DNA from 3 places in the Lysinibacillus sp. FN11 genome. Region 2 is predicted to be linked to each of the others. Evidence: riboswitches for the same ligand, from Rfam matches in the RefSeq annotation. Region 2 holds a riboswitch; each other region holds the start of a gene.

Region 1 (4,564 bases), 1.9 Mb from region 2:
GTTGATCCTGATCCGTAATGATACTTGTCTCTTGCACTTGCAGAATTTCTGTACATAGATTGGACATTTTGACACGTCCAATATTTTTTAAAGGATGTACCTTATTGACATTATCATCAAAGATTTCAAACGGGTAGCCTGATTCAAATTGTGCTTTTTTCACCTCTGTATAAAGCTTCCGTGCATTTAAACGTTTAATTTTACGAATTTTTGGGTTATCAAGTAGCTCGTAGTACATGTCTGAAATGGAAAGCTCAGACATACGTTTACCGTATTCTTTAAAAATATCGTATGGGCTAAACAAGACGATATCCTTATCACGTTTCATCAGTTCGAAGAAAATACTAGGTATAATAATCCCTGTTGAAAGGGTTGCGAGGCGAATTTTATCATCAGCATTTGGTTTTTTTGATGATATGAAATTTTCTATGTCTGCATGGAAAATATTTAGATAGACAACACCTGAGCCATTTCGTTGCCCTAACTGATTCGAATAACTGAAAGAATTTTCTAACAGTTTCGCTACTGGGATGACACCACTTGCACGATTTAATATTTCTTTAATTGGATCACCTAAAGGACGTAAATCTGTTAAATTGACCCCAACTCCACCACCAAGGCGTGATAGCTCTAAACAATAGCCAATATTTTCGGCAATACTATTCATGGAGTCATCCATTGATAATTTAAAGCAGCTGACTAATTCACCACGTGCTTTCTTACCACTATTTAAAGCAGTTGGTGTCGCTGGCTGGTAGGCTTCCATCATTGCTTCGACAGAGCGTTCTGCTAGAGTTGTGTTTCCTTGCGCCAAATACAAAGCAATAATGACAATACGATCCTCATACTTTTCTAAGATCTCTTCCCCGTCACGACTTTTCATAGCATAGCTATCATAAAATTTGCTTGCGCTCATAAAGGATGGGAAGCGGAAATTATAATCATAGGCTTTCTTGTACAGCTTCTTAATAAATTCCATCTCGTACATATCGATAAATGCTTTCTCATAGTAGCCCTCATCAACTAAATAGCGGATTTTTTCCTCAATATCTATAAAATAACGCAAACGTACGTTAACATACTCTAAAAAGTAGCGGCGCGTAGCTTCGCGGTCCTTTTCTAACTCAAGTAATCCAGTTGTACTATAACGATTCAGTACGTCATTATTAAGCTTTAAATAGGTTTTCATCTCATTACCCTCGTTTCATAAAACGTTTGTATTGCTTCGTAATCCGTTTGATTACCTCGTAAATCTAATTTCCTTACTAAGGGTACATGATAGGTAGCGGCGATTTTCTCACCAGCAGCGCCAAATACATGATGGCCGAAATTACTATTGCCACTGGCAACTACTCCTTTACAAAAATCCCTGTTTTTTTCTAAGAAACGTTGTACCTTTGCTGGAATGTCACCTAAACCATCTGTGTAGGTAATTAAAAGATAGGGCTTGTTCAATCGCAATTCCTCCGAGAGCTCGATACATTCTGCCTTTAATTTGGATACAACATTTCGGACATTACCTGTACGACTCGCGTAAACGATCATAGAGCAATCAACTCAATTTGAGAAACAATTTCCTGAACATCTCCTATAAAAGTTTCATTCATCTCTAAAACAGGCACACTTAAAAAACCTGCGTCAATAATCGTTTGCTTTGCCTGTTCATCATGATCGATGTTAACAATTTCAGCTTCAAGTCCTGCACGTTGTAGTTCAGATTTTACCCATAGGCATTTTGGACAAATTGTTTTCGTATAAAGTTTCATAGAAATCCCTCTTTTCATAAAATAAAAAGCCTATCTCCTCTAGAGAGATAGGCTAAATGGAAACGTTAACATACCAAAAATACTGACGTTCCCATCTCTTAATCCCCGAAGAAATGATAAATTTGTTTTATAAAGGCAGGTCTCCTGGCTTTGCTTCATTCTCTGATTCCCTTCCCATGCAAATGCACAGTGGTTGCAATCATCGTCAGCTTCACAGTTGCGGGGACAGCGTCGGAATTGTACCGAACTTCCCTTTTAAACTACATATAGTAGCACCTTTGTAAAACGAACACAATATATAGTTGTTGTTCAATAGTTTTAAGTGTACCATCCTTCAAATGAAAAGTAAATCAAGATTCTAAACTTCTTTATTTTTGGATTATTCAGTATTTTTAATTATGTAGTTCGAAATAGATTACCACTAATCATTTATACCCAAATCAAAAATCTATTTTAAACGATGAACATCTTTATCTATCAAAATGTATCTAGAATTCTGAAAGAAATGTTCTATTTTAAGTACCATTGAAAAATAGTAGCTTCTATATGTAAATCCTGAAATAATTATCATCTCTTACACGTTTCAAATGACACTCATTAAAAAAGAGCATGCTTTTATCATAACATGCTCTAACCATTCTATCTTTGGGATTATAGTCTAATCTTAACCTCAGTCCCATCCTGAGCTTTGACATCGACTAGCACGAGTCCCTTATAATTTTGTAGTTCCTTGATAATCGGCTTTAGCATTTCTTTGTCGATGAGCGGAAAGGTAAAGTCTATGTTCTTTCGATCGAAGTATGCCTTTGTCCACTTATTGGCTTGTTGCTGAATCCATTTAGAAGTTAAAATGGAGAGGACAATGGTTAGCACGGTATAGGGAACTGGGACTGTAAAGCGAACATCTTTTGCTTTCACTTTTACATGCAACATTCGTCGCCTCTACTCAATGAAGACTGCAACGGAATCCCCGTTTGCTGATTTTATATCTACAATTTGTCCGTCTAATTCATTTTCGATTGCTTCAAGAAGAAGATTGATGTCGATATCTTTTACGTATTTTTCTGATTGTGGAATACTCGCAGCGATGCTGTGTCCTGCCATAAGTACGGCTTTGACAAGTTTAATCGGCAAGTTTACCGTAACATTATCATTTTCGGTGGATACAACACGAACCTTTAATGTTTTTTCTAAATACTTTGTTTTTTCCACAAATTTGTTCTCTGATTCTTCTTTCTGTTGTAGCACTTGAATCAGCTCTGATCCTTTATCCGCATCAATTTTTCCCTCTTGAATCATGGTTAACACTTTTGTGATTTCCTCTTTCATGGTCCGTTCCTCCCTATTCGTCTTTTAAGAGCTTTATCGCTTCATCTGTTGTGATTTCGCCATTTTCCAGCATGCTTACAATTTTTTTCTCGTCTACTTCATTTTTCTTTTTTTGAGCATAGCCAAGGGATGAAATAATGTCGTTTAGCTTGCCTCGAACTGTTGGATAAGAAACCCCCAGTTCCTTTTCAACCTCTTTAATGTTTCCTCGGCAGGTTAAAAATACTTCCACAAAATGAAGCTGATCCTGTGATAAGGATGCTAGCTTCGACAATTCAAATTCATTTTCAATGGTCGTGTGACAATGAGAACACTGTAACTTCGTAATTTTTAATGTTTTACTACAGACAGGGCAATTTGTGATTACTTGATAAGCCATAGTGAACTCCTTCCTTTAAGTTAAGTTGATTATATAACAAAGAAATTAAATATGTAAATAATAAAAATTGATTTTTTTAATTATAAAATAAATAAAATTAATTATTAAATTAAAAATATTAATTAATCATTGCTGTATTGCTTGTCCTAAGCAATTTCAACTTTACTCTATGTATGTGTTTTCTATTTCTACTTGTAGCTAGCGGCATCAGTTAGATAATGACAGTTTAGAATTGAAAATAAGGTTACATTGTATTCTGTAAAAAAATTTGTTACTATAAAAAGACAATTATGAGAGGACTGATGAATGGACAATGAAGAACTAAACTATATTTTCATTTGAATTGAATGATTTCAAACACAAAATATAGGGTTAGTCTATCCATTTTTAACAATCAGTTTGCATTGTATTTGTCATGACACAAATGGCAAATCGTATTTATTCAGTGAAAGACTAATCCTTCCAATGCACAAGTGGAGGGATTTTTTTCTTGCTTTCATAGTTGATTTTGCACCTTTCATTTACCCATAAAGGAGAGGAAAAATATGAGCGATTCAGAAACTATTGTGACGCATGTAACACTCCGTATAAGTCGTTAATATCCATCTGCTTATACGGAGAAATAAAACATAGATGGATAGACCGACTTTGTATGAAAAGTAAACTGTTGTAATACAAAGGAGGAATTATCATGTCCATGATACAAGTACAAAACTTAACTTTTTCTTATCCAAGCAGCTTTGACAATATTTTTGAGAATGTCAACTTTCAAATCGATACGGATTGGAAACTTGGATTTATCGGTAGAAACGGACGAGGTAAAACAACATTTTTTCAGTTGTTATTAGGAAAATATGAGTATAGCGGAAAAATCATCTCTTCTGTAGACTTTACTTATTTCCCCTACCCTGTTTCAAATCCAAATAAATATACCCACGAAATATTTGAGGAAATTTGTCCTCAGGCAGAGGATTGGGAATGTCTACGTGAAATAGCTTACCTACATGTAGATGCAGAGGTCATGTATCGTCCTTTTAAAACATTATCCAATGGCGAGCAAACAAAGGTGCTGATTGCTGCGTTGTTTTTG
Region 2 (4,564 bases):
TTTTTGCCAAAGCACGAGCATTATAAGAAAGAATATTTTGTCCATCAATCGAAATGGTTCCAGCAGTAGCTGGTAAAATACCACTCATTACTTTTAATAATGTAGATTTCCCGCTACCATTCGGCCCTAGAATACCAAGAATTTTTCCTTTTTCAACAGTAAAACTAATGTCCTTGACGATTGGTACATCTTCATAGCCACCTGATAGCTGTTCAACAACAATCATGCCCGTACCCCCTTACTTCTTCGCTGCTTATAAAAAATATAGGAGAAAACAGGAGCTCCAATAAATGCCGTAATAACACCAATTGGTAGCTCTCTTGGCACAATAATTGTTCGTGCTACTAGGTCGCAAATAATGAGTAATGTTGCACCATTGAAAAAAGATAATGGTAATAAATGGCGATGATCAGAACCCCAAATCATCCTTGTCATATGCGGCACCACTAATCCTACAAAGCCAATTGTGCCAGAAACCGCTACAGCCGCTCCAGTGAGCATGGAGCCACCTGCTAATATCAAATATTTACTACGCTTCACATTAACACCTAAATGTTTTGCCCGTTCTTCACCATACAACAAAACATTTAGTTCTCTTCTTTGTGTCCATAGCATAATTGAACCTACAATCACAAATGGAATGATCATTTGGACATATGGCCAACCACGCATCGAAACAGAACCAAGTAGCCAGCCTATTACCTGACGTAATTCTTCACCAGATAAGGCAATCATTAATGAAATAAGGGAACCTAAAAATGAACTAAAAATAACACCTGTTAATATCAACGTTTCCATTTTCAATGAGCGGTCTACGAGTCTAGCAAAGCTCATAACAACTACCATCGTGATGATAGCACCAATCATACTGAAGGTTGGCAGCGCATACAAACCGACAACAGGTATAGAAATACTAAAAAAGATCGTTAAAACAGCACCAACAGATGCCCCTGATGAAACCCCTAGTGTATATGGATCTGCTAATGGATTTTTTAATAAACCTTGGAATGCTGCTCCAGCAATAGCTAGAGATGCGCCTACTAGTCCCGCTAATAACACGCGAGGCAAACGAATTTTCCAAAAAATATTGGCGGCTGTTTCATCAACCGCCTTATTCCATAATACTTCTAATGGAATGTGAACTGAGCCTATCGCTACGCCACACCAGATGCTAATAAAAAGAAGCGTACATGTTAGTGTATAGGCTAGTGCTATTTTTTTCACTTAAATACCTCAGGATAGATTGCTTTTGCTAATTCTTCTAGACCTTCTGCTAAACGTGGCCCTTGACGACTTGTTGTACTTTCATCTACCTGCACAATCGCATTATTTTTTACGGCATTAATCGTATCAAAGCCCGCCCGTTTTGGTATTTTCGTTAAAATATCTGGTACATAATGATATGTCACCACGATGACATCTGGATTTTTTGCGATAATTTGTTCTGCATCAATTTTATACCAATTATCGCCATCTACAGCTACATTCTCTGCATTGATCATTTCAAGCATCGCGTTCATAAACGTACCATTGCCAGCTGTATAAATATCTGGCTCATCTGATGCTTCAACTAACACTTTTTTGGGTTCAACATCCTTGACTTTAGACAAAACTTCTTCTACTTTCGCCTTCATATTAGCAACAATTTTTTCTGCCTCTGGTAATTTCCCTGTAGCACGTCCAAGTTGCTCAATTGTTGTATATGTTTCATTAAAGTCTTGTGCATTTCTTACTACAAAAACTTTCAAACCTGCTGATTCAAGCTGTGCAATAGCCTCTTCTGAAAGAGACATGCTAGATTCGTGTGAAAAAACGATATCTGGTTTTAAGGCAATAATTTTTTCAATATCGTACTCCATACCGCCAACCTTATCCTTCTCAGCTGCCTCTGGCGGATAATCGTCGTTGTCAGTAACACCAACTATTTCATCATTTAAACCTAGTCCAAAAAGGATTTCAGTATTACTCGGAATAAGTGAAACAATTTTCTCAGGAGGTGCTTCAAGTGTAATGTCCTTACCAAGGGCACCTGTTATCGTCATTGGGAATGTTGCTTCATCCACCTGTGCTGTTTCTTGCTGTGTTTGCTGCTCGTTAGATGACTTGTTATCTTTTGCTTCCTGCCCACAAGCAGCTAGCAAGCCTACTGCTAAAAATGCTGATAATCCTATTTTCCAAAATTTCTTCATGTGAATCCTCCTTCGTTGGTCCATGCGACATTTCGCTTTATTTTGCATCAAAATAAAACCCCTCATCTTTGAACGATGAGGGGGCAAAATCGCACCAAAAAACTGATACAAAATCCACCACCCTATCCTCGTAGGTTGTCATGTCGTTATAAAGGCAGGTCTCCTGGCTAGTGCTACTTGCGATTTTTCAAGCCTTCCCGAAATCTTCAGTGGCATCATTTGAAAAAACTCACACTTACAGTGGCGGGACCGCATCGGAATTACACCGATTTCCCTTTTCACTTTACTTAAGTAAAGAACCTTTATAATATTCAGTTGATTTCATTATACATGAAAATGAAAGAAGTCGCCTCCATTCAAGACGACTCCCCGGCCATTATACAATTTCAGAAAAGTATTGGACTGTTTTCATTTGAGCACCCATTTCTCTTAATGACCATGTCTGTTCTAAATAAACGTCCGCTAGTTTTTCATATTTTCCACCAAATTTATGTGCCCACTCAACCGCTATGACACTTTCATAAAGGTGAGCCATTTTTTCAGCCATACCTTTTGCTTCAAAAGTTTTCGTTGCCTCGTCTAAAGCGCTAAAAATTTGCAGTTTTATAGAAATATTCGCCAATTGTTCTTTAACGATTTGTACTAGTGAGCTGTCAGCTAATTTCTCTAATCGTTCCTCCATCTCACAGACAAACAGTTCATGTGCATGAAACTTATCCACTAAACGAATGAGTTCTAAGGCCAAAATATTAGCCGTCCCCTCCCACACCGTCAACACTTGCGCGTCTCTTAATAAGCGGGGCGTTACAAAGTCTTCTATATAGCCATTACCCCCGTGTAATTCAATTGCCTCACTAGCATAGTGAACAGCTTGCTCTGCCGTTTCCTTTTTCATAATGGCAATATATAAACGATTCATAATAAGGTCTTGCTGTGTTCCCTGTCCACTTGTCACTTTATCGTATAATTGAATAAGATCAAAAACTGTCGCTACTTCCACGTGCAACTTAGCTGCAAATTTCCCTAAAGTATCCTGAATCATAGGGTATAGTGTTAAGGGCTTGCCAAATGCATGTCGATTGCTTACATAATGTTTTGCCTCTAAGAAGCCACGACGCATAATACCAATAGAAGCGACTGCATTACAAATTCTTGAGAGATTTAGTGCTTCTAGCATATAATAAATCCCTTTATTTTGCTCCCCTACAACATAGGCAAGTGCACCATCAAATTCTACCTCACCAGAGGGAACTGCCCGAACGCCTAATTTATCTTTCAATCGACGAATACGTAGATGATTTGTTGTACCATCTTCTTTACGCCAAGGAACTGCAAACAACGTTAAGCCTTTGGAACCTGCTGGCGCCCCTTCTATTCGTGCCAATACCATCGCTACACCACACATGCCCGCATTGGATGCAAAGTATTTTTCACCATATAGACGATACGCAGTGCCATCCTTTCTCGCCTCCACCACATTTGCACCGACGTCAGAGCCTCCTTGACGTTCTGTTAAAAAGGTCGCACCTTCATATAAATCTGTGTCACCTGTTGCACAAACATGTGGTAAAAAACGTTGCTTTACCTCTTCATCTGCATAATGATCTAATAGATAGGCAGTAGCCATCGTCAATGTTACAGGACAATAAAATCCTGGCTCTGCATGTGATAGCAAATAACCTTGTGCAAAGCTATAAACATAATTCCCCTTGTGACCTAGCTGCGGAATATGCTTGTGTACATAACCTACAATCCCAGTATTATATGTCTCTTCAATCGTTTTTTTATAGCCATCATTAACCCAAACCTCTGATATCTCTTCACCATAGGCATCATATCTTTGAAGGCGAGGTTCACTCTGTCGATCTGTATGCTTTGCCCTCGTATCAATATCACCTGCACATAGCTCACCAAAATCTGTTAACTCTCGTTGGGCATATGATAGAAACTCTTTATCTAACATCATTCCTACTATTTTTTGAAGCGTGTCATCTTCCGTAAAAAAGTTCGTAGTACGCATTGCTTCTTTTTGTAATACTTTCATGCTATCTCACCTCTTGCCCCTTCAAATTTTGTTTTAATATTTTGCCTGATGCATTGCGTGGTAGCGCTTCCACTTTTTCAAAAATACGTGGTATTTTAAATTTTGCAAGATGTTCCTCTAAATAAGCTTTCAAAGCTTCCTCATCGATGTCTTGTTTAGCAGAATACACCGCCTTTACCGTTTCGCCCCATTGCGGATGTGGCACACCAATTACCGCAACCTCGAATATTCCTTCAAAGCTCAATAAACAATCTTCAATTTCTTTCGGATAAATGTTGACACCACCCGAAATAATGACATCCTTTTTACGATCTACAATCCAAATAAAACC
Region 3 (4,564 bases), 970 kb from region 2:
ATAATTGCTGCGAGTGCATTAATAATAGCCTGTAGGAAAATAAAACTCCCAATGATGGCTAAGTAACTTTGTGCATAGTGGAGGACTTCTCCCTGCAAGTTCATCATTGTCATTAAATGTCTCGCAAAGAAGAAAAATAAAATACTCATTAAAAGCCCAACGACCAAATTCATCGTGACCGCTAACGCCGAGATCTTGGCCGCTTCAAAAAAGCGTCTGGAGCCTAAATATTGGGAAACAACAATAGATGCACCATTGCCCACTACTTCCAGAATCAAGATGGCAATATGGATATATTGATTGGCTGCACCTACTCCTGATACAGCATTATCTGATAAAGCACTGAGCATAAAAGTATCGGCTAGTCCCATCAACATGAATAGAAAAACTTCTAAGAAGATCGGCCATGTTAAATGGAATAGACTTAACTTATTTGTCTCTTTAATTGTGTCTGCCAATACTTTCACTTCTCCTATATTTTCTTAAAAATCTATTGTATCTTATCACAAATATTCAGACTGTAAAGAGATTTGTAGGAATACAGCGCTTCCACATAATAAATCCCTCCCACATCGTGTGAAAGGGCCATTTTTTAAATTAAGCAATAGGATTGTAATTGCTCTCGTTTTTCAATTGTTAGGCCAAATTCCTGCTCTAAAAACCCAGTCTTAGAACCATAGCGACGATCCATCGCATCCAATGCTGCTTGTAAATAGTCTTCACGGGCGGACATTAATGCATAAAATTGCTGTAGTTCTTGCTCATTATACTGATGCTGAATAGCCTGAGCCATTCTTTCTACCATTGGACGTAAATGTATATTAGTATCTAAATAGTCCTCCATGATGGTCTCCTCAGGTACATCTAAAGCTAGCAAAATAAGTGCTCCTCCAATACCCGTTCGGTCCTTACCAACTGCGCAATGATGTACAAGACCTAGATTATCAGGGTTTTGAATCGTTTGCATTAACTCTTTAAATGAAAGATTGTTAAAAGGCATTTGTGCATAAAAATCTCGAAACATCTCAGGGCTTACCACTTTATAGAAATCTCTACCACCAGCATTGGTAGGCATTTCAAAAGCATGATTACCCTTCGCTGGGATTTGTATATATTGAGCATATGAGAACACTGGGTTAGGATTATGATACGCCTCATTGTTATCGCGATAATCAAAAATGGTTTTAATCCCTAACGTTTCAAATAGCTCTTTATCCGCCAGTGTCATTTTTCCAAGAGCAGCTGAGCGGTAAAATAAACCGTTCTTTACCCTACGCCCATCTTTTGTCTTATATCCACCCATGTCTCGGAAATTATGGACTGCTTCAAATGGAATTACCTTTGTCTCTAATTGCTCCACTCACTACACCTCCTAAGATTATTAAGCATACTTACTTTTATTTTAAAGAACAAACTACATTAATTCCAATTTTCACGCTAGGTAATAATTTAAACCACATAAAAAATGCTAGCTGAATGGCTGACAGCTAGCATGGAAACATTTCTTATTTAAATAACTCTGGGTACACAGCCTTCGCTACTAATTCTACAGCTTCACCAATACGCGGACCAGGTCGATTAGAGATATCTGTATCGATGGACAATACCGCTTTGTTTTGAATAGCTGTCACAGTATTCCAACCATCTCGTCCAAGAATTTCTCCTATTGGATCTTCTGTATAGTTTACTGTTGTTAAAATAATATCTGGATTTTTAGCAATAACATCTTCCTCATTCACTTTTGCCCAGCTATTCAAGTCAGAAAAAACATTATTAACATTAGCTGCATCTAATATTTCTTGCTGGAAAGTGCTAGAGCCTGCTGTATATATGTCTGGCTTAGGGCTAACCTCTAAATAAACATTTTTCGGCGTTTTTACGTCCTTCACCTTCGTTTGTACTTCAGCAATTTTCGCTTTAATCTCTTCATTTAATTTATTTCCTTTATCAGCAACATCCATCACAGCAGCTATTTGTTCGATATCTCCATAAACATCATCGAAAGTAGTCGCAGATTGAATAACAAACACTTTAATTCCTGCGTCCTCAAGCGGCTTTAGTGCATCCTTATCACCGATTGTATAAGCAATAACAACATCTGGCTTTAACGCTATAATTCTTTCACTGTTAAAGTTCGTAGTATCAGAGACACGTTCAATTTTTTGTGCTTCCTCTGGGTAAGTATCGTACTCAGTTGCTCCTACAATTTTATCGCCAACACCTAAAGCAAACAAAATTTCAGTATTACTTGGTTGTAAAGATACAACTGTTTTTGGTACTTCATTAAACGCTATTTCCACTCCACGGTCATCTGTCACTTTATAGCTTGTTTTCTCTACGTGTTGTGTACCCTGCGAGGCATCTTTATTTTTTGTATCTTCAGCAGTGCCACAGCCTGCTAATACCAGTGCAAGTAAGAGCACTGATAGCCATTGGAAATTAAATACTTTCTTCATTGTTATTCTCCTTTTTCTTTTTCATTGGGTAGGATTTACTAATAAACGGTATTTCAGAAATTCCAGCTTGCTGATTCATAAAAACAGCCATGACAAAACATACATTAGCTAATAAACCAAGGTAATCGAAAAGAATAGCAGGAACCTCTCGTTCTTCTGATACTTTGTGTAAAGTTCGATATGATTTTTTTGCCTCACTGCGACAAAGATGTAAGGCTGCAGCGGCCTCTGTTCCTTGAGGTAAAACAAAACTTTGAATCTCTTCCTTCACATGGCGAACGTAAAAATCATAACGCTCACTTAACCAAGATAAATCCTCTTCAGTTACCGCTAATTTCCCACGAACTGAGCCATTCACATGATACGCCATAGGTAACATAAGTAATAAATCCTCAGCAACAACTTGAACATCCTCTTTTTTTACCGCAGCTAATGCAACTCCTAGATGTGTTGTAAGGCTATCTGTTCGAATTTCAAAATCAACCGTTGAAGCTTTCTCACGCATAAATGGATAACAAGAATAACGGGCATCTTTTTTCACTTGCTTCCCCCCTATTTTCTATAATGAAAAATTCTTACTTGAAAGGCATAAAAAAAGTCGCTCCTTTTGCAAAGGAACGACAAAAATACAAGATTGAGCCATCAAACTAGACAAAGCCTATGTATTTGCCGTATATCCTCCTAGCTTCCGAGAAGTTTTTATACGTTCAAATAAAGGTCGGTCTCCTGGCTTGTACAGTTCGTCACATAAAACGAATGTGTTATAAAGGACCTTCCCATCTTCTTTGAGACAGTGGTAAATCTTTATAATGGCTGTACTTACAGTTGCGGAAACAGCTCCGGTTTTTCACCGGATTCCCGATTATGCTTACTAGCACCTTTATCCTGCAAGAATATTTCATTTGTAAAGCAGTTTATCATATATGATTCAAAAAAAATAGCTGTACTCAATTTTAAAATATAGTAACACTAGAAGAGAAAATTCCAACAAATTTTTACATTATTAAGAAATTTACTATAGTAGTGTTTCAATTGCTTGTTCAATATCGAGCTGTGAATCTGTTGGTTCAAAGCGTGCGACGGTCTTACCATTAGCATCTACTAGAAATTTTGTAAAGTTCCAGCGAATGTTACGACCATCTAAAAAGCTTGGGGCAAGTTGAACAATTGCTTCTGCCAACATTTTCTCCTGCATACTTGCCTTCCCAAACTCTCGGTAATTCACTTCATGCTTTAAATAATTAAAGAGTGGATGTGTAGCCTCTCCATTTACCTGTACAAGCTCAAAAATCGGGAATGTGACCCCATAGTTTACCTTGCATAGATGCTTAGTTTCCTCTCCATCCTCAGGATTTTGATGGCCAAATTGATCACAAGGGAAGCCAAGAACTACAAAATTCTCTTTTCCATATTTATCATACATTTTCTGTAAGTCTTCAAATTGATATGTAAATCGGCATTGGTTTGCCGTGTTAACAATTAACATTGTTTTTCCACGATATGTTTCCATTGATAAAATTTCGCCATTAGGCTTCCGAACTAGATAATTATAAATGCTCATGCTATAATCCCCTTTTTTCATTCATTATAGTTGACTATTCTACCGTTCATCAAAGAATTTGCACAAAAAAACACCACCTCGCTACTTTGAACGGATGGCTGACTTATACTTCTTTTTATATTTAGCATCTTGTTCTTCATTAATTAAACGATGGGCAATATCTAATAATTTCGAGTCATTTGTTTGATCATATAGCTTTTTAAATGACATAATAATATCCTGACGAATAAGAGATGGCTGTTTTTCATCTATACATGTTTGAAATCTTTTAGCTAGATACGATACAACCAAATCTCTTTGTACTTGACCCGCCTGTCCAATTTTCCAAATGGCCTGTAATGCATGCCTTGCTGTAGCAGATTGTTCATCGTAAGTCACAGCCCAAATCTTTAAAAAATCCTCCAAGACCCTTTCTTCTGGATCACTTTTTGCAGCTAAAGCGCATAAAATTTGTGCAGCACGTGCACGAGAATAACCATTATTGTATGTAAGTGCTTTTATTAGCTGTTCCCAAACTGCATATGTCCAATCTACGGGTTCCTGCATA

Evidence for each region. Region 2 has a riboswitch for cobalamin ahead of NP781_RS25355 (ABC transporter substrate-binding protein). Riboswitches for the same ligand answer to the same signal wherever they lie in the genome.
Region 1: another riboswitch for cobalamin. It lies ahead of NP781_RS10155 (glutaredoxin family protein); the one in region 2 lies ahead of NP781_RS25355 (ABC transporter substrate-binding protein).
Region 3: another riboswitch for cobalamin. It lies ahead of NP781_RS20545 (hypothetical protein); the one in region 2 lies ahead of NP781_RS25355 (ABC transporter substrate-binding protein).

Annotation. Positions count from the first base shown of each region.
Region 1 covers NZ_CP102383.1:1,896,361-1,900,924, reverse strand. The annotation lists gene nrdE (class 1b ribonucleoside-diphosphate reductase subunit alpha) at 1-1,189, opposite strand, end outside; gene nrdI (class Ib ribonucleoside-diphosphate reductase assembly flavoprotein NrdI) at 1,186-1,545, opposite strand; gene NP781_RS10155 (glutaredoxin family protein) at 1,542-1,766, opposite strand; cobalamin riboswitch at 1,883-2,061, opposite strand; gene NP781_RS10150 (hypothetical protein) at 2,418-2,699, opposite strand; gene NP781_RS10145 (SHOCT-like domain-containing protein) at 2,709-3,095, opposite strand; gene NP781_RS10140 (DUF2089 domain-containing protein) at 3,109-3,474, opposite strand; gene NP781_RS10135 (Lsa family ABC-F type ribosomal protection protein) at 4,166-4,564, shown strand, end outside.
Region 2 covers NZ_CP102383.1:4,874,180-4,878,743, reverse strand. The annotation lists gene NP781_RS25365 (adenosylcobinamide amidohydrolase) at 1-226, opposite strand, end outside; gene NP781_RS25360 (FecCD family ABC transporter permease) at 223-1,224, opposite strand; gene NP781_RS25355 (ABC transporter substrate-binding protein) at 1,221-2,189, opposite strand; cobalamin riboswitch at 2,325-2,508, opposite strand; gene NP781_RS25350 (acyl-CoA dehydrogenase family protein) at 2,566-4,233, opposite strand; gene NP781_RS25345 (class I adenylate-forming enzyme family protein) at 4,235-4,564, opposite strand, start outside.
Region 3 covers NZ_CP102383.1:3,903,916-3,908,479, forward strand. The annotation lists gene NP781_RS20530 (MATE family efflux transporter) at 1-458, opposite strand, end outside; gene NP781_RS20535 (tyrosine-protein phosphatase) at 593-1,360, opposite strand; gene NP781_RS20540 (ABC transporter substrate-binding protein) at 1,506-2,456, opposite strand; gene NP781_RS20545 (hypothetical protein) at 2,440-2,997, opposite strand; cobalamin riboswitch at 3,155-3,353, opposite strand; gene NP781_RS20550 (glutathione peroxidase) at 3,472-4,017, opposite strand; gene NP781_RS20555 (hypothetical protein) at 4,099-4,564, opposite strand, start outside.